2 regions of the Klebsiella ornithinolytica genome follow, and region 1 is predicted to be linked to the other one. Evidence: predicted binding sites of a transcription regulator. Region 1 holds the regulator's gene; the other holds the start of a gene.
The links. The regulator sigma-54, encoded in region 1, starts transcription at its own class of promoters, with help from an activator protein. The targets are predictions, from matches to a motif close to GTTGGCACANNTTTCGCTNT.
Positions count from the first base shown of each region.

Region 1 (9,841 bases):
CTATCGGGAATATTATCGGCGCGAATATCCTGAATATCGCCCTGGTTCTCGGATTACCGGCACTGATCGCCCCGGGAGCATTCGCACCGGAGGCCTTTACGCGCGACTATGCCGTGATGCTGTTCGTCAGCGTGATATTCGTCCTGCTATGCTGGCGTCGCAAATGGCAACCCGGTCGCCTGGTGGGTGCGCTGCTGGTCGGCGGTTTTGTGGTTTGGTTAGCGATGCTGTACTGGGCAGCACCGCTCTTCGTTGAATGAATCGGGATAACACTATGTCGCAAATAGATTTGCCAACGGATTTTGACTTTCAACGGGTAGGACGTGAAGTTCTGGAAATTGAACGTGAAGGTCTGGCTCAACTCGATCAGTACATTAATGAAGATTTCACCCATGCCTGCGAGAAGATCTTCCGCTGCGCGGGTAAAGTCGTGGTGATGGGGATGGGCAAATCCGGCCATATCGGGCGTAAAATGGCGGCGACGTTTGCCAGCACCGGTACGCCGTCGTTTTTTGTGCACCCCGGCGAAGCGGCCCACGGCGATTTAGGCATGGTGACGCCGAAGGATGTGGTTATCGCGCTCTCGAATTCCGGCGAGTCGAACGAGATCCTGGCGCTGATTCCGGTACTTAAACGCCTGCAGGTGCCTCTTATCTGCATGACCAGCCGTCCGGAAAGCAGCATGGCGCGCGCCGCGGACATCCATCTTTGCGTGAAGGTACTGAAAGAAGCCTGCCCGTTAGGGCTGGCCCCGACCTCCAGCACCACCGCCGCGCTGGTTATGGGCGATGCGCTGGCGGTTGCCCTGCTGGAAGCGCGCGGCTTTACCGCTGAAGATTTTGCGCTGTCGCACCCTGGCGGCGCACTGGGTCGTAAGCTGCTGTTGCGGGTCAATGATATTATGCATACGGGTGATGAAATCCCGCACGTCAATGTGCAGGCCACCTTGCGCGATGCGCTGCTGGAAATCACACGTAAAAATTTAGGCATGACGGCTGTCTGTGATGATGACATGAACATCATCGGTATTTTCACCGATGGCGACCTGCGCCGGGTGTTTGATACCGGGGTCGATATGCGTAATGCCAGTATTGCCGATGTCATGACACCGGGCGGCATTCGCATTCGCCCCGGTATTCTTGCCGTCGATGCGCTGAACCTGATGCAATCTCGCCATATCACCTGTGTGTTAGTTGCCGATGGCGACCGCCTGTTGGGTGTGGTACATATGCACGATCTCCTGCGCGCAGGCGTAGTGTAAGTAAGGATAAAATAATGAATAATGCTGATGCTCTGCAGGAAACCTGCTACGGGCCAGTAAGCCCTGAATTTATCGATCGGGCGGCGAAGATCCGTTTATTGATCCTCGACGTAGACGGCGTGCTGTCCGATGGCCTGATCTACATGGGCAACAGCGGTGAAGAGCTGAAGGCGTTTAACGTTCGCGACGGTTACGGAATTCGCTGCGCGCTGACCTCAGGTATTGAAGTCGCGATTATTACCGGACGAAAAGCTAAACTGGTAGAAGATCGTTGTCAGACGCTGGGTATTACGCACCTGTATCAGGGGCAGTCCGATAAACTGCTGGCATTTCGCGAATTATTGCGCAAGCTGGCCGTTCGCCCGGACGAAGTTGCCTACATCGGCGATGACCTGATCGACTGGCCGGTGATGGCCGAGGTCGGTTTAAGCGTGGCAGTGGCGGATGCGCACCCGTTGCTGCTACCGCGCGCAGATTATGTTACCCGCATCAACGGTGGACGCGGAGCGGTACGCGAAGTCTGCGATTTGTTACTATTGGCGCAGGGCAAGCTGGATGAGGCCAAAGGGCAATCAATATGAGTAAAACCAGACGTTGGGTTATCATTTTACTATCGCTGGTCGCGCTTATTCTGATCGGCCTGAATCTGGCGGGTACGGACGATACCACTCAGCAAGAGATCAATCCTGATGACCCGACCTATACCAGTGAACATACCGACACCGTTGTTTACAGCCCGGAAGGGGCGCTTAACTACCGCTTAATCGCTGAGCACGTGGAGTATTTTTCCGCCCAGGAAGTCTCGTGGTTCACCAAACCGGTGATGACCACATTTGATACCAACAAGGTACCCACCTGGTCTATCAAAGCGGATAAAGCCAAACTGACTAAAGACCGCATGCTGTATCTTTACGGAAACGTAGAGGTGGACGCGCTGAGCGCGGACTCTCAATTGCGCAAAATTACGACGGATAACGCCCAGATAAACCTGGTGACGCAAGATGTTACCTCTGATGACATGGTGACGTTGTACGGGACGACATTTAATTCCAGCGGCCTGAAAATGCGCGGAAATTTACGCAGCAAAACTGCCGAGCTGATTGAAAAGGTTAGAACCTCTTATGAAATTCAGAACAAACAAACTCAGCCTTAAGATTGCGCTCGCCAGCGCCTTACTGGCCGCCAGCCTGCCGGCACTGGCAAAAACCGGCGATACCGATCAACCGATTCACATCGAATCCGATCAGCAGTCACTGGATATGCAGGGCAATGTCGTCACCTTCACCGGTAATGTCGTCGTCACCCAGGGGACCATTAAAATCAACGCCGATAAGGTGGTGGTGACCCGTCCTGGCGGTGAAAAAGGTAAAGAAGTGATCGACGGTTACGGTAATCCGGCAACCTTCTTCCAGATGCAGGACAACGGCAAGCCGGTGAAAGGCCGCGCGCAAAAAATGCACTATGAATTGCAGAATGATTTCGTCGTCCTGACCGGTAATGCGCATCTGGAACAGATCGATAGCAACATCCAGGGCGACAAAATTACCTATCTGGTGAAAGAGCAGAAAATGCAGGCGTTCAGCAATAAAGGCGGACGCGTGACGACGGTTCTGGTTCCTTCGCAGCTGCAAGACAAAAGCACCAACCAGCAAAAGAAGGGTAACTAATTCGTTATGGCAACATTAACCGCAAAGAATCTCGCCAAGGCGTATAAAGGCCGCCGCGTGGTGGAAGATGTCAGTCTGACCGTGAACTCTGGCGAGATCGTTGGCCTCCTTGGGCCAAACGGCGCCGGTAAAACCACGACCTTCTACATGGTGGTCGGCATTGTGCCGCGCGACGCTGGCAACATTATTATCGACGATGAAGATATCAGCCTGCTGCCGCTGCATGCCCGCGCGCGTCGGGGGATCGGCTATCTGCCGCAGGAAGCTTCCATTTTCCGCCGCCTGAGCGTGTACGATAATTTAATGGCGGTTTTGCAGATTCGCGACGATCTCAGCAGCGAGCAGCGTGAAGACCGCGCGAAAGAGCTGATGGAAGAATTTCACATCGAGCATCTGCGCGACAGCCTGGGACAGGCGCTTTCCGGCGGTGAACGCCGCCGCGTTGAAATCGCCCGCGCGCTGGCCGCTAATCCGAAATTCATTCTGCTGGATGAGCCTTTTGCCGGCGTTGACCCCATTTCCGTTATTGATATCAAACGCATCATCGAACATCTGCGCGACAGCGGTCTTGGCGTGCTGATCACCGACCATAACGTCAGGGAGACGCTGGCCGTCTGCGAACGCGCCTATATCGTCAGCCAGGGCCACCTGATCGCCCACGGCACCCCGCAGCAAATCCTTGAAGACGAGCAGGTTAAGCGCGTGTATCTTGGGGAAGACTTCAGACTCTGATAGGGTAGAGGTTACAGACGTTTTAGCCGGAGATATTAGCCCTGAATATGAAGCAAGGTTTGCAATTAAGGCTAAGCCAACAGCTTGCCATGACGCCACAACTGCAACAGGCTATTCGCCTGCTGCAGCTGTCCACGTTAGAACTCCAGCAAGAACTCCAGCAGGCGCTGGAGAGTAATCCGCTGCTTGAGCAAACCGATCTTCACGATGAGGTAGAAACCAAAGAGGTCGAGGACCGCGAATCGCTGGACACCGTCGACGCTCTTGAACAAAAAGATATGCCGGAAGAGCTGCCGCTCGACGCCAGCTGGGATGAAATCTACACCGCCGGCACCCCGTCCGGAAACGGCGTTGATTACCAGGACGACGAGCTGCCTGTCTATCAAGGCGAAACGACCCAAAGCCTGCAGGATTACCTGATGTGGCAGGTTGAACTGACGCCGTTTACCGACACCGACCGCGCCATTGCCACCTCGATTGTCGATGCCGTTGATGACACCGGCTATCTCACCATTCGGCTGGAAGATATTGTCGAGAGTATCGACGATGACGACATTGGTCTCGAAGAAGTGGAAGCGGTGCTAAAGCGTATCCAGCGCTTTGACCCGGTCGGCGTCGCGGCAAAAGATCTGCGCGACTGTCTGCTGGTTCAGCTTTCCCAATATGCTAAAGAGACGCCGTGGCTGGAAGAAGCCCGGCTGATCATCAGCGATCATCTCGATCTGCTCGCCAACCATGATTTCCGCTCCCTGATGCGCGTCACCCGACTGAAAGAAGAGGTGCTGAAAGAAGCCGTTAATCTCATCCAGTCCCTCGATCCGCGCCCCGGTCAGTCGATTCAGACCAGCGAGCCGGAATACGTCATTCCCGACGTGCTGGTACGTAAGGTCAGCGGCCGCTGGGTCGTGGAGCTTAACTCCGACAGCATCCCACGTCTGAAGATTAATCAGCATTACGCGGCCATGGGCAATAGCGCGCGCAATGATGCAGACAGCCAGTTTATCCGCAGCAACCTGCAGGAAGCTCGCTGGCTGATCAAGAGTCTGGAAAGCCGCAATGATACGCTGTTGCGCGTCAGCCGCTGCATCGTCGAACAGCAGCAGGCCTTCTTCGATCAGGGTGAAGAGTTCATGAAACCGATGGTGCTGGCGGATATTGCTCAGGCCGTCGAAATGCATGAATCCACCATTTCACGCGTTACCACCCAAAAATATCTGCACAGTCCGCGCGGTATTTTTGAGCTGAAATATTTCTTTTCCAGCCACGTGAATACGGAAGGCGGCGGCGAGGCATCGTCGACGGCCATTCGTGCGCTGGTGAAGAAGTTAATCGCCGCGGAGAATCCCGCGAAGCCGTTGAGTGACAGTAAGCTGACCACCATCCTGTCCGAACAGGGTATCATGGTGGCACGTCGTACCGTCGCTAAGTACCGAGAGTCTTTATCCATTCCGCCATCTAACCAGCGTAAACAACTGGTTTGATACAACCGATAAGGAAGACACTATGCAGCTCAACATTACAGGACACAACGTCGAGATCACCCCTGCACTGCGCGAATTCGTTAATGCGAAGTTCAGCAAGCTGGAGCAGTTTTTCGACAGGATCAATCAGGTCTATATTGTGTTAAAAGTAGAGAAGGTGACGCAAATTGCGGATGCCAATCTGCATGTCAACGGTGGCGAAATCCATGCCAGTGCGGAAGGGCAGGATATGTATGCCGCTATCGATGGACTCATCGATAAGCTGGCAAGACAGTTAACAAAACATAAAGATAAACTAAAACAACACTAATTGTCCGGGCGCCGCCCTTGCCTGCTGCCAGCCTTCATCGGTAGCAGGCAAGGGGCGCGCTCAGGTGAAATTATGATGAACAACGATTCGGCTCTACAACTGAGCAACGTCCTTAACCAGGAATGTACCCGTAGCCAGGTTCACTGCCAGAGCAAAAAGCGCGCGCTGGAAATCATCAGTGAACTGGCAGCAAAACAGTTAGGTTTGCCGCCGCAGGTGGTGTTTGAGGCGATCCTTACCCGCGAGAAAATGGGCAGTACCGGGATTGGCAACGGGATTGCCATTCCGCACGGTAAACTTGAAGAGGATACGCTGCGCGCCGTTGGCGTGTTTGTCCAGCTGGAGACTCCGATCGCATTTGATGCCATCGACAATCAGCCGGTCGATCTGCTGTTTGCGCTTCTGGTCCCGGCTGACCAGACCAAAACCCATCTGCATACGCTGTCTCTGGTTGCAAAACGACTGGCGGATAAAACGATTTGCCGTCGCCTGCGCGCAGCGCAAAGCGATGAAGAGCTGTATGAGATCATCACCGAAGCAGGAAGCAACGATGACGTATAACGGCCGTCGCCCCCTACCCTTTATCGTACTGAGGAGAAACGGTACATGGTACTGATGATCGTCAGCGGCCGCTCAGGCTCGGGGAAATCCGTCGCTCTGCGGGCGCTGGAAGATATGGGCTTCTACTGCGTAGATAACCTGCCGGTAGTGCTGTTGCCTGAGCTGGCGAGATCGCTGGCCGACAGAAACATCTCTGCCGCCGTCAGCATTGACGTGCGTAACATGCCGGAATCGCCAGAGATCTTTGAACAGGCGATGAAAAACCTGCCTGAGGCATTTTCCCCTCAGCTGCTGTTCCTTGATGCTGACCGCAATACGCTGATCCGCCGCTACAGCGACACCCGTCGTCTGCATCCGCTATCGAGCAAAAATCTGTCGCTGGAAAGCGCGATTGACGAAGAGAGCGCGCTGCTGGAGCCGCTGCGTTCCCGCGCCGACCTGATCGTCGACACTTCAGAGATGTCGGTACACGAGCTGGCGGAAATGCTACGTACCCGTCTGCTCGGCAAGCGTGAACGTGAGCTGACCATGGTCTTTGAATCCTTTGGCTTTAAGCACGGTATCCCGATTGATGCCGATTACGTCTTTGACGTACGCTTCCTGCCAAACCCACACTGGGATCCGAAACTGCGTCCAATGACCGGTCTGGATAAGCCGGTGGCCGCCTTCCTTGACCGGCACACGGAAGTTCACAATTTTATTTACCAGACCCGCAGCTATCTTGAGCTATGGTTACCGATGCTGGAGACCAATAATCGCAGCTATCTGACGGTGGCGATTGGTTGTACCGGCGGTAAACACCGTTCGGTCTACATTGCCGAACAGCTGGCTGATTACTTCCGCTCACGCGGTAAGAACGTGCAGTCTCGTCATCGGACGCTGGAAAAACGCAAATCATGACCGTAAAGCAGATCGTTGAAATCACCAATAAACTGGGGATGCATGCCCGCCCGGCGATGAAGCTGTTTGAGCTGATGCAGAATTATGATGCGGAAGTCCTGCTGCGCAACGACGAGGGGACGGAAGCGGAGGCCAATAGCGTAATTGCCCTGCTGATGCTCGACTCGGCCAAAGGTCGGCAAATCGAGATTGAAGCCAACGGTCCGCAGGAAGTCGAGGCGCTGGCAGCGGTTATCGCGCTGTTCAACGCCGGTTTTGACGAAGACTAAACATTCCCGCCTCTTCCCCGGCTGCACGACGCTGACCGGGGCTATTGTTTCTGCCGCGACCTCACTTCAGCTTATTCGCCTGCATAAATCCTTCTCCGCCTAGCTGACGCATCTGACGCAGGATCCACGCCTGCCGACTGCGAACATAGCCGGACGGCGCATCGGCGCGAAAGCGAATCGGGTTGGGCAATACCGCAGCCAGGAGCGCCGCTTCAGAAGCCGTTAACTTGCTCGCAGGCTTGTGAAAGTAGCGCCGGGACGCCGCTTCGACGCCGAACGTTCCTTCCCCAAATTCAGCGATATTCAGGTAGACGGTCAGAATCCGTTTTTTACTCCACACCGTCTCAATCCCTACCGTTAACCCTGCCTCCAGCCCTTTGCGCAACCAGCTACGGCCATCCCACAAGAACAGGTTCTTCGCCGTTTGCTGCGAAAGCGTGGAGGCGCCGCGCACGCGGTTTTCCTGACGTTCATTGTGTGCCAGCGCTTTCTCTATCGCTGAGACATCAAAACCCCAGTGTTCAGGGAATTTTTGATCCTCCGCAGCGATTGCCGCCAGCCCCATCCACGGCGAGATCTCGTCCATCCCGACCCAGTCGGAGTGGGCGACATAATGAAAATCACCGCTCAGCCATGCGCCGATTTGTCGCTCGAGCATAACGGCTGAAAACGGCACCGGCAGTATGCTAAAGAGCGCGATGCCGCCTCCCCAAAAGGCTGCCGCAATCAGCAGAATGCGCAATAAAAGGCGTTTAATCATTCGCAACGGGGCCGAACGCACGCTCATGCAGTCAGAGCCAGCACGCGAGCCACCAGCTTCTCAATCCCGCTTGCCGCTTCCGCAATGTTCTGCGCCAGCATCCAGGCCGGGGTCGTCACCACCTTATGTTCTTCATCGACGACGATATCATCGACCGGGCAAGGAACGTGTTCTGCGCCCATCTCTTCCACCACCTCAGCAGTATCAAGATCGGTGCCGATGGTTATCCGCAGCGGGATCGGGAAAATTTTTGGCAGCAGCGCCGGGGCGATACACATAAAGCCCAGCGGTTTACCCGCCTCGTGCATCGCCAGCGTCAACGCTTTCAGGTCGCTATCGACCTGGCATTCAGCCCCTTGCGAGGCAAAATTGCTGAGGTTCTTCGCCGCGCCAAACCCGCCAGGGACAATCAGCGCATCCAGATCTTCAGCCCGGGCCGCAGCCAGAGGCTGGATATCGCCACGGGCAATACGCGCAGCCTCCACCAGAACGTTGCGGCTTTCGGCCATCGGCTCACCGGTCAGGTGGTTGATCACGTCCGTTTGCGCTTTATCCGCGGCGAAACAGATGGCCTGTGCGCCGCTACGGGCGATCGCCAACAGGGTAATGACCGCTTCATGGATCTCCGTTCCGTCATAGACGCCACAGCCGCTCAATACCACGCCAATCTTTTTCATACTGCCAGCTCCTTAGTGCAACTTGCTGAAACCAGTCAAAAATTTTGATTTACACGCATTGCTTCACATATTTTACTGATTCACGTAACAAATAATTTAAGGTTTGCTATCTTAATGAGCGAGCAAACCAAATCCTCAGGTTGCGCTACGTAAAAATATCTCTAAAAATTCTGGCGCAACGACCAGTTCCCTGGTGTTGGCGCAGTATTCGCGCACCCCGGTTTATCCGGGGTCATTTTTTATGTGCCGCCGCAACCCATGCTTTCAGCACCGCTACATCGTTCTGCCACTCGGATTTCATCTCTTCAACCCATTCACCAACGTTATCCGACCACGCCGGCAGGTCCGGAGTCTGAATCTGCTGTCCCAGCTGTTGGATATGCCGCAGGCCAATCGAGCCCGCCGCGCCTTTAATTTTATGCCCTTCATCGACGATCCCTTTCTGGTCGCGAGCGGTCAGATTAGACTCCAGTACCGCCATATAGCCCGGCATCATCTTCTCAAAAACCGCAAGACCATCGTTGATAAGCTTTGGCCCCACCAGCTCGATATACTGCTCAAGCATCGGAATATCCAGCACGGATGCCGATTTACTCACATCCACGGTCGGCATTTCGCACTCATCCTCTTCCGGCGAATCCCAGAATTTTTTAATCATTGCCGTCAGCGCCGGCACCGATAGCGGTTTACTCAGGACGTCGTCCATTCCGGCATCAAGATACTCTTTTTTATTCTTCAGGACGTTGGCGGTCAGGGCAACCAGCGGCGGTAGCTCGTCGGCGGCAAAGTGCTGCTTAAGATGACGAGAAATATCCAGGCCCGTCATATCCGGCAGCTGGATATCCAGCAGCACCAGGTCGTACTCGCCCGGTTCAAACATCTCCAGCGCGGCCTTACCGGTCATCGCCACATCGACGCTGTTACCCAGCTTCTCCAGCACCGAGCGCGCCACAATCACGTTGAGCTCGATATCCTCGACCAGCAGCACGTTCAGCGCCGGCAGGGGCATCTCATCTTCCGTCAGCATATCTTCCACTTCTTCCGCCACCGCCGGCGCATGCACGGTCAGCGTAAATGTGGCCCCCTGGCCCGGCTGGCTGGAGACGTTAATGTCGCCGCCCATATTGCGAGCCAGACGACGCGATACGGCAAGACCGATCCCGGTACCCGTCGCAGGCTTGCCGCCGTGGCTGTCTTTCACCTGATAATACATCGCGAAGATC
Region 1 is NZ_CP130153.1:548,073-557,913, reverse strand. It holds gene Q1L34_RS02650 (calcium/sodium antiporter) at 1-260, shown strand, start outside; gene kdsD (arabinose-5-phosphate isomerase KdsD) at 257-1,261, shown strand; gene kdsC (3-deoxy-manno-octulosonate-8-phosphatase KdsC) at 1,276-1,842, shown strand; gene lptC (LPS export ABC transporter periplasmic protein LptC) at 1,839-2,414, shown strand; gene lptA (lipopolysaccharide ABC transporter substrate-binding protein LptA) at 2,383-2,928, shown strand; gene lptB (LPS export ABC transporter ATP-binding protein) at 2,935-3,660, shown strand; gene rpoN (RNA polymerase factor sigma-54) at 3,708-5,141, shown strand; gene hpf (ribosome hibernation promoting factor) at 5,164-5,451, shown strand; gene ptsN (PTS IIA-like nitrogen regulatory protein PtsN) at 5,524-6,012, shown strand; gene rapZ (RNase adapter RapZ) at 6,058-6,912, shown strand; gene npr (PTS phosphocarrier protein NPr) at 6,909-7,181, shown strand; gene mtgA (monofunctional biosynthetic peptidoglycan transglycosylase) at 7,243-7,968, opposite strand; gene elbB (isoprenoid biosynthesis glyoxalase ElbB) at 7,965-8,618, opposite strand; gene arcB (aerobic respiration two-component sensor histidine kinase ArcB) at 8,851-9,841, opposite strand, start outside.

Region 2 (9,841 bases), 560 kb from region 1:
ACGGCGCTGGCGCGCCATGCCGGGTTGATGATTCGTCGTGGCGTGGTGGTGAACAGCCGGTTGCAAACCAGCGATCCGGCAATTTACGCCCTCGGCGACTGCGCGGAAATCAATGGCAGCGTCCTGCCGTTTCTGCAGCCGATTTTACTGAGCGCGATGTGCCTCGCTAAAAACCTGCTGTCGCAGGCGAACGAACTGACGCTGCCGCCGATGCTGGTGAAGGTTAAAACGCCGGATCTGCCGCTGCATCTGGCCGGTGAGACACAGCGGGACGATCTGACGTGGAATCTGGTTGCCGCCAAAGAGGGGGTGGTGGCGAAAGGGGTGGATGCCGCCAACCAGCTGCGCGCCTTTGTGGTCAGCGAGGACCGAATGAAAGAGGCCTTTGCATTGCTCAAACAATTGGTGCGTTAAGCGGCCCGAACGGGCGTTATTCCCGGGTCGCGGCGTAAACGCCCTACCCGGGCGACCGATTCTGCGCCGCTATTTTGCCGGGTGGCGCGATGCTTACCCGGCCTACATTTCGGCCTTCACCCCGTAGGCCCGCGCAAGCGTAGCGCCGCCGGGCAGCACACCCGCTGTGCGCTTTTGTGGTCATACCGCTCGACCCTCACCCCGTAGGCCCGCGCAAGCGCAGCGCCGCCGGGCAGCACACCCGCTGTGCGCTTTTGTGGTCATACCGCTCGCCCCTCATCCCGTAGGCCCGCGCAAGCGCAGCGCCGCCGGGCAGCACACCCGCTGTACGCTTTTGTGGTCATACCGCTCGACCCTCACCCCGTAGGCCCGCGCAAGCGTAGCGCCGCCGGGCAGCACACCCGCTGTGCGCTTTTGTGGTCATACCGCTCGCCCCTCATCCCGTAGGCCCGCGCAAGCGCAGCGCCGCCGGGCAGCAGGCCGGCCTGGCTCAGGTAGCCCGGCTAAACGCCGCGAGAGCCGGGGGAATCTGCAACCTGGCGCGCCAGATTATCGTATCCGCGCCAGCGGTAATTCAGCACCGACAGCACCCAGCAGGCGACAAACAGCCCGATGACCACAAAACCGGCGTCGCCGAGATTATCGTTCAGCGCGGCGACCCAGCGCCATAGCCCGCCGCTGAACGAAAACTTGTCCATCAGCAGCCCCAGCGCTTCCAGACCACCGATAAATAACGCCACCACCACCGACGTGCCGGTAATGGTCATATTGTAATAGAGCTTGCGCTGCGGCTTGCTAAACGCCCAGCCGTAGGCGCCGACCATCAGCACATTATCGAGGGTATCCACCAGCGCCATCCCGCTGGCAAACAGCGCCGGGAAGACCATGATCGACCAGATAGACATTCCGCTTGACGCGCTGGCGGCAGAAATCCCCAGCACGCCGATTTCGGTGGCGGTATCAAATCCGAGGCCAAACAGAAAGCCCACCAGATACATCTGCCAGCTACGGCTAATCAGACGAAAAGTTTTACCGAACAACCAGCTCATCATGCCGCCGCCGGTCGCCACCTCATCGCTCACCTTACCGCCTCTCTTCCACGTGCGAAAGCTGCGCCAGACGCTGCGTAAAATCACCAGGTTGATAAACGCCATCAGCAATAAAAACAGCGCCGACACCGCGGTGCCAATCACGCTGCCGGTATCATGCAGCCAGCTCATCTGCTGGCCGAAAGCGGTGGCGGTGGCGGCAATCGCCGCCGAAGCCAGCACCACAATCGACGAGTGGCCAAACGAGAACCAGGCTCCGACGGCAAAAGGCCGACGCCCCTGCTGCATCATTTTGCGGGTGACGCTGTCGATCGCCGCAATATGGTCGGCATCGACCGCATGGCGCAATCCGTACCCCCAGGCCAGCAGACTCGCCGCCATCAGCGCGCCGCTATCGCCAAACGCCTGCCAGGCCCAGCCCCAGGCGAGCAGATTTGCCACAACCAGTCCCAACACCAGCGCAGCGGCACGCGGCTGCTGGCGTAAAATTGTCACTATCATGATGATACCCTGTGAGCCTGCCAGCGGGCTGCGGCCACGACCGCCTGACCAAACGCGATAGCCCCATCTCCGGCAGGGAGCTGCTGCGGAAACAGCAGAGTAAAATCCGCCAGATAAAAGGTCAATCGTGAGACCAGCAGCCGGTTATGCAACACGCCGCCGCTGAATGCCAACGTAGTCATCCCGCGCGACGTTGCACAATCGCGCGCCATCGCGGCCACTCCGCAGGCCAGCGCATCATGAAAGGCCCAGGCTTTTTGTTCGCGGCTCGCCCGCCATCCCAGCCACTGCGGCCAGAAGGTGGCCAGATCCAGCTCGCCCGCCTGCCACGGCAGGCGAACAGGATGCGCAACGCCATCGCAAGCGGTGGCCAGCACCTCCAGCCGGCAGGCCGCCTCCCCCTCATAGCTCAGGCAGTCCGGCGCGCAGCCCAGCGCGCAGGCCACGGCATCGAACAGGCGTCCGCAGGATGACGCCTTCGGCGCATTCATTCCCCGGTCAATAGCCCGCGCCAGCAGCGGCCAGTTGTGCTGGCGCAGCGCCGCGGTTTGCGCATCGTTTTGCCAGTCGTCAACGTAGGCCAGGCAGTGGGCCAGCAGATTACGCCACGGCTGACGAGCCGCCAGGTCGCCGCCGGGAAGCGCCACCGCCGGCAATCCGCCCAGGCGTTCACACTCCCGGTAATTCACCCGCAGACACTCGCCGCCCCACAGCGCGCCGTTTTCCCCCATGCCGATACCGTCGAGGACCACGGCAATCACATCGCCGCCATCCAGCGGCCAGCCGTGTTCCGCCAGGCAGGCGGCGGCATGGGCATGGTGATGCAGGACGCGCTCAACCGGCAGCGCCAACGAGGTCGCCCACTGCGTCGAACGGTAGCCCGGATGCGTATCGCTGACCACCAGGCTGGGGTTAAAGCCATAAACCGCCTGCATCAGACGCCGCGCCTGATGCCACTGCTGTTCTACGCCCTCATCGCCGAGGTCGCCGAAGTGCTGACTCAGTACCGCCTGCTCTCCGCGCGCCAGACAAAAGGTATTTTTCATATCGGCGCCGAGGCACAGCAGCGGCGGCACGTCGTGAAACCCCGGCGGTAACGGCATCGCATCAGGCACATAGCCTCGCGAACGACGTAGCATTTCACCACTTTGCCGCATCACCGAGTCGTCCATCCGCTGCACGATGTCGCGGTTGTGCAGCAGAAAACCATCGGCAATCCCGGCCAAATCACGCAGCGCATCGACGTTGGCGATCGCCGGCGGCCGTCCGCTCAGGTTGCCGGAGGTCATCACCAGAGGGCGCGCCAGCGCCTGCAAAACCAGATGCTGCAACGGATTAGATGGCAGCATCACCCCCACTTCATTCAGCGCTGGCGCAATGTCGTCACACAGGCCATCGACCTGCGATTTCTCTATCAATACGATGGGTGCAGCGGGTGACGTCAGTAACGCCTGCGCCGCTGCCGGCAGGCTATCCGCCGCCGGCAGCATCACCGCCAGCGGCTTTGCCGGACGATGTTTGCGTGTGCGTAACGCCGCCACCGCGCGCGGATTACCGGCATCGCACACCAGATGAAAACCGCCCACGCCCTTGATGGCGACAATCTGCCCGGCCTGTAGCTGATGAATCGCCGCCTGCAATGCCGCTTCTCCGACCAGCGACTCGCCTTCCGCGCGCCACTCCAGACGCGGGCCGCAGTCGGCGCAGGCCACCGGTTGAGCATGAAAACGTCGGTCGCCAGGGTGGCGGTACTCGGCCTCGCAGCGCGGACAGAGTGGAAAAGGCGCCATCGAGGTAAAGGGGCGGTCATAGGGCATCGCGCGAATAATGGTGAAACGCGGCCCACAGTGAGTACAGTTAATAAACGGGTAGCGATAGCGGCGATCCCGCGGATTGTTCATCTCCGCCAGGCATGCCGGGCAGGTGGCCGCATCGGGCACAATCTGGGTACGCATACTTCCGCCGCCGCTTTCGCGAATGGCGAAATCCTGCGGCAGCGTACGCCAGTGAAATGGCCGGGTTTCCACGCTGTCGATACGCGCCAGCGGCGGACAGCGGCGGGTCAGCGCGGCGAGAAACGCCGCCTCATCGCCCAACAGGCGCACCAGTACGCCGTCACCGTCGTTACATACGTCGCCGCAGCGTGCTGACTCTTGCGCCAGCTGCCAGACAAAGGGGCGGAAGCCCACCCCCTGCACTTTACCGCGAATGCGAATCTGCACTCCGTTCATCGTGCCGCCGCCTTACCAGGCCAGCGCCGTACGACGACGTTTTTCGCTATTCATCTGCTCAAGCTTATTGCGGTCCACGCAAATCAGCGCATGCGTCGGGCAGGCCTCTATACAGGCGGGGCCCTCTTCCCGGTGATGGCAAAGATCGCATTTATTGGCTTCCGCTTTTTCCGCCATCACGTTCAGCCCGGCACCGCTATGACGAATCACCGGACGCACGACCACCTCCATCGCGCCATAGGGACAGGCCACCACGCAGGTTTTGCAGCCGATGCAGCGCTCCTGCATCACGTGAATAAAGCCTTTATCCCGGGCGATCGCGCCGTTCGGACAGACGTTGGCGCACGGCGCGTCTTCACATTGGCGGCAGGCGGTGGCCGTCGAGACGTTAACGCCTTTGATCACATGGATACGCGGTAAGAAGGATTTTGGCGTCAGCGCGGCGCAGTCCTGATTTTCCTGATGAGAGACCACGCAGGCCACTTCGCAGGTGCGGCAGCCGATGCATTTGCTCGCGTCGGCAATAATGAAACGGTTCATCCATTTCTCCAGCTGTAAGAAGGTTACGCGGCGGAGTATGCATAATACGTTCCAACTTTTATCACGCTGATAATAAAGGAAATGAATAACCTAAAGACGGGGAACAGATTCTGTCATCGTCACATCTGACGATGACAGATGACGACGTCAGGCGAACGGTCCCGGGGCAATCGAGTCACGTTCAAGCAGCTCACCGGGGAAGGTTTGCTGATATTTTAAATCGCCGCCGTCGAGCATAAAGATCAGTCGGTTAATACTCTCCTTGATCATCTCCGTCACCGGTATTTTGACGCTGGAGAGCGCCGGAACCATATACGGCGCCAGCACGATATCATCGAAGCCGATGACCGAGACCTGCTCCGGAATCCGCACGCCCTGCTGATGTAGCTGCTTCATCGCGCCAATCGCCATGTCGTCATTGCTCGCCACCAGCGCACTGTAACGGGCATCGCGCTGACGCAGCGTCGCTACGCCAGCCGCGCCGCTTTCCGGCGTCCACTTGCCCTCAACGATCAGCTCATTATTCAGCGAAATCCCGTGTTTCGTCAGCGCATCTTTATAGCCGGAAAGGCGTTCAATCCCGGTAGGCGAATCCAGCGAGCCGGTGATAAACGCGATATCACGATGGCCGCGGGCAATCAGTTTTTCGACCGCCGTAAATGCCGAGGCTTTTTGATCGGACCAGACGCAGTGGCTGGCGTTGCGCCGCAGGCGGCGGTTGAGCACCATAATCGGCTGCGGCTGGTTTTCCACGATTTCGTCCATTTCATCAACGCTGAGAAAACGCGGATAGATGATAATCGCGTCGCAGCGCAGGTCGAGCAGGTACTGGATCGCCTCGCGCTCTTCTTCCGCGCTGTGCTTGCCGTCGGCCAGAATCAGCTGCCGTCCCTTGTCTTCCGTCATCCGCGCAACGTGAAACAACAACTCGCTAAAATAGACCCCGTGATAAAGGGTGTTGGTCACCACCAGCCCCAGCGTCTGGCTCTTTTTGGTCGCCAGATTACGCGCCAGCAGATTGGGCCGGTAGCCGCTTTCCGCCACGGCCTGAAATACGCGATCTTTCGTTTCCTGGCTGACATAGCCGTTACCCGACAGTACCCGGGAAACGGTCGCTTTCGAGACTCCCGCGCGTTTCGCCACCTCCAGCATCGTTGCCATGTTGTTCTTCCTGTTGCAAAAGATGCCCGCAGTGTACTGCACACCTCGCCGTTTTACAGCTTTGACTCGCGCTCAGCGCAGATTCTTAGCTGGCTTACATAGCGATCAAAATCACAAAACGAAAAAATGATTTTTTTATATCTTGTTAGAACTAATGAAACTCATCATGATTTTGTGGAACCGGTTTCCTATATATCCCTGATAGCGCACGATCCTCAGGTGCGATAACCAGCCAGTACCCTATTGATTAAACAGGATAAAATCCGATGTCTAAAAATTACGCAGCCCTGGCAAAGCAAATTCTGACGGCAACAGGCGGGGCGGATAACATCACGGCAGTCACCCACTGTATGACCCGCCTGCGTTTTGTGGTCAAAGATGATGCGCGGGTGGACAGCGCCGCGCTGAAAAGCCTGAAAGGCGTGCTTGGCGTGGTGCGCAGCGACAATCAGTGCCAGGTCATCATCGGCAATACGGTATCGCAGGCGTTTCGCGAAGTGGTCAACCTGCTGCCGGACAACATGCGCCCCGCGGAACCTCAGGGAAAACCGCCGCTGACGTTAAAGCGTATCGGCGCCGGGATCCTCGATGCGCTGATCGGCACCATGTCACCGCTGATCCCCGCCATCATCGGCGGATCGATGGTCAAACTGCTGGCGATGATCCTTGAGATGAGCGGCGTCCTGCCTAAAGGTGCGCCCACGTTGACTATTTTGACCGTCATCGGCGACGGCGCCTTTTTCTTCCTGCCGCTGATGGTCGCCGCCTCTGCGGCGGTAAAATTCAAAACCAATATGTCGCTGGCGATTGCCATTGCCGGGGTGCTGGTCCATCCGAGCTTTATTGAGCTGATGGCCAAAGCGGCCCAGGGTGAGCACGTCGAGTTCGCCTTTATTCCGGTGACGGCGGTGAAATACACCTATACCGTTATTCCGGCGCTGGTGATGACCTGGTGCCTGTCATATATCGAACGCTGGGTCGATCGCATTACTCCGGCGGTGACGAAAAACTTCCTCAAGCCGATGCTGATTGTGCTGATCGCCGCTCCGCTGGCGATCCTGCTGATAGGCCCGCTCGGGATCTGGATCGGCAGCGCCATCTCCGCGCTGGTGTACACCATTCATAGCTATCTGGGCTGGCTGTCGGTGGCCATTATGGGCGCCCTGTGGCCGCTGCTGGTGATGACCGGGATGCACCGCGTTTTCACCCCAACCATTATTCAGACCATTGCGGAAACCGGTAAAGAAGGGATGGTGATGCCGTCAGAAATCGGCGCCAACCTGTCGCTGGGCGGCTCATCGCTGGCGGTAGCCTGGAAAACCAAAAATCCGGAGCTGCGCCAGACTGCGCTGGCGGCCGCGGCCTCCGCCATTCTGGCCGGTATCTCCGAACCGGCGCTGTACGGTGTCGCGGTGCGCCTCAAACGCCCGCTCATCGCCAGCCTGATCAGCGGCTTTATCTGCGGCGCGGTGGCCGGTATCGCCGGGCTTGCCAGCCACTCGATGGCGGCACCGGGCCTGTTCACCAGCGTCCAGTTCTTTGACCCGGCTAACCCGATGTCTATCGTCTGGGTCTTCGGCGTGATGGCGCTGGCGGTGGTGCTCTCATTCGTACTGACGCTGCTGCTCGGCTTTGAGGATATCCCGGTGGAAGAGGCCGCAGCCGATGCCAGAGCACGCCAGACCACGACCCGACCATCACACGTCTGAACACTATTTTTTGTAAGCGAGGTAACGCATGTCGACTTTTCCACACGGCTTTTTATGGGGCGGCGCGCTGGCCGCAAACCAGTCTGAAGGGGGGTATCTCGAGGGCGGCAAAGGGCTGACCACCGTGGATACGCTGCCCCATGGCGCGAACCGCATGCCGGTAAAGCTCGGGCTCGAGAAGCGTTTTCAGCTGCGTGACGATGAATTTTACCCGAGCCATGAGGCCATCGATTTTTATCATCGCTATAAAGAGGATATCGCCCTGATGGCGGAGATGGGCTTTAGCGTCTTCCGCACCTCAATTGCCTGGAGCCGCCTGTACCCTAACGGCGATGAGCTGGAGCCGAATCAAGAAGGGATCGCCTTTTATCGCTCGCTGTTTGAAGAGTGCAAAAAGTACGGGATTGAGCCGCTGGTGACCCTTTGCCACTTCGATGTACCGATGCATCTGGTCATTGAATACGGTTCATGGCGCAATCGTAAAATGGTGGAGTTCTTTACCCGCTACGCCCGCACCTGCTTTGAAGCCTTCGACGGGCTGGTGAAATACTGGCTAACCTTCAATGAAATCAACATCATGCTCCATAGCCCCTACTCCGGCGCCGGGCTGGTGTTTGAAGAGGGAGAGAACCAGGAACAGGTGAAGTACCAGGCGGCGCACCACGAGCTTATCGCCAGCGCGCTGGCGACCCAAATCGCCCACGAGGTTAACCCGCATAACCAGGTCGGCTGCATGCTGGCGGGCGGCAATTTTTATCCCTGGTCCTGCAAGCCTGAAGATGTGTGGATGGCGCTGGAGAAAGATCGCGAAAACCTCTTCTTTATTGACGTACAGGCGCGCGGTGCTTATCCGTCTTATTCGGCGCGCGTGTTCCGCGAAAAAGGCGTGACCATTGAAAAGCAGCCGGCCGATGACGAGATCCTGAAGAACACCGTCGATTTTGTCTCATTCAGCTATTACGCCTCTCGCTGCGCGTCGGCAGACATGAACGCCAACAACACCAATGCGGCAAACATTGTTAAATCGCTGAAAAACCCGCACATCAAGGCCAGTGAATGGGGCTGGGGCATTGATCCGCTCGGCCTGCGCATCACCATGAATATGATGTATGACCGCTATCAGAAGCCGCTGTTTCTGGTCGAAAACGGCCTCGGCGCCCGGGACGAGATCGATGCCAACGGCGAGATTCACGATGACTATCGCATCAGCTATTTGCGCGAGCATATCAAAGCGATGCGCGATGCTATTGAGGACGGGATCCCGGTGATGGGCTACACCAGCTGGGGCTGTATCGATCTGGTTTCTGCTTCAACCGGCGAAATGAGCAAGCGCTATGGCTTTGTCTATGTCGATCGCGATGATGCCGGCAACGGTACGCTGGAGCGTAAGCGTAAAAAATCGTTCTGGTGGTACAAGAAGGTGATTGCCAGCAACGGCGAAGACCTCGAGTAGAGCATATATTGCCGGGCGGCGCTGTGGCTGCACCGGCCCACGGTTTTGTCGTTTTGTAGGCCGGATAAGGCGTTAGCCGCCATCCGGCGCGGGCATGGTCCGCAGATGCCGCGGCGCGCGTTTGCGGCCATACTCCGCGTCGCTCATCGGCAGACAGCCAACAAATCCACGCACCAGCGCTTGAGCGGCATAGCCAACCCGCTATTAACCCATCCACGTTAGCCTTGTCACCCCTAGCTCCTTGAGATGGCGTAGGCGAAAAAGCGTATTGCCTGACCCGGCTAAACATTCGCGTAAGCCCGGATGCCAGACGCTATGCGTCTGCCGCCTCCAGCTGTGCAAAACCGCCGTTCCCCTGCCAGCCGCTAAGCTGGTGATATACCACCTCGACCGCATCTTTAATTGGCTGGGTCATCGGGTAATAAAAGCCGACGATATCCGGCTGAATCCCGAGAAAAATGACCTCACCAACATCCTCTTGCAGCTGATCGATCAGATAGTTGAGCGGCATATTGTGGGTGGTCATCATAAACATTTCGGCAATATCGTCCGGGTCAACGAGGCGGATTTCTCCGGGGTTGAGCCCCATATCGGTAGCATCGACGATCAGCAGGCGATCGGGACGTAGCTCGCGAATGGCGACGATGTCGTTTTCCGGGGCGCTGCCGCCATCGATCACCACCCATTCACCGACCGGCCTGGCGGCGCACATCTCCGCCAATAGCGGGCCTGCGCCATCATCGCCCATCATGCTGTTGCCAACACAAAGTAAAACATCAGTCA
Region 2 is NZ_CP130153.1:1,103,982-1,113,822, reverse strand. It holds gene norW (NADH:flavorubredoxin reductase NorW) at 1-414, shown strand, start outside; gene Q1L34_RS05305 (HoxN/HupN/NixA family nickel/cobalt transporter) at 918-1,964, opposite strand; gene hypF (carbamoyltransferase HypF) at 1,961-4,195, opposite strand; gene hydN (electron transport protein HydN) at 4,208-4,735, opposite strand; gene Q1L34_RS05290 (LacI family DNA-binding transcriptional regulator) at 4,883-5,896, opposite strand; gene ascF (PTS cellobiose/arbutin/salicin transporter subunit IIBC) at 6,163-7,605, shown strand; gene Q1L34_RS05280 (6-phospho-beta-glucosidase) at 7,634-9,058, shown strand; gene hycI (hydrogenase maturation peptidase HycI) at 9,372-9,841, opposite strand, start outside; gene Q1L34_RS05270 (formate hydrogenlyase maturation HycH family protein) at 9,835-9,841, opposite strand, start outside.
Region 2: the regulator sigma-54 is predicted to act here: its motif matches at 4,772-4,791, upstream of hydN (electron transport protein HydN).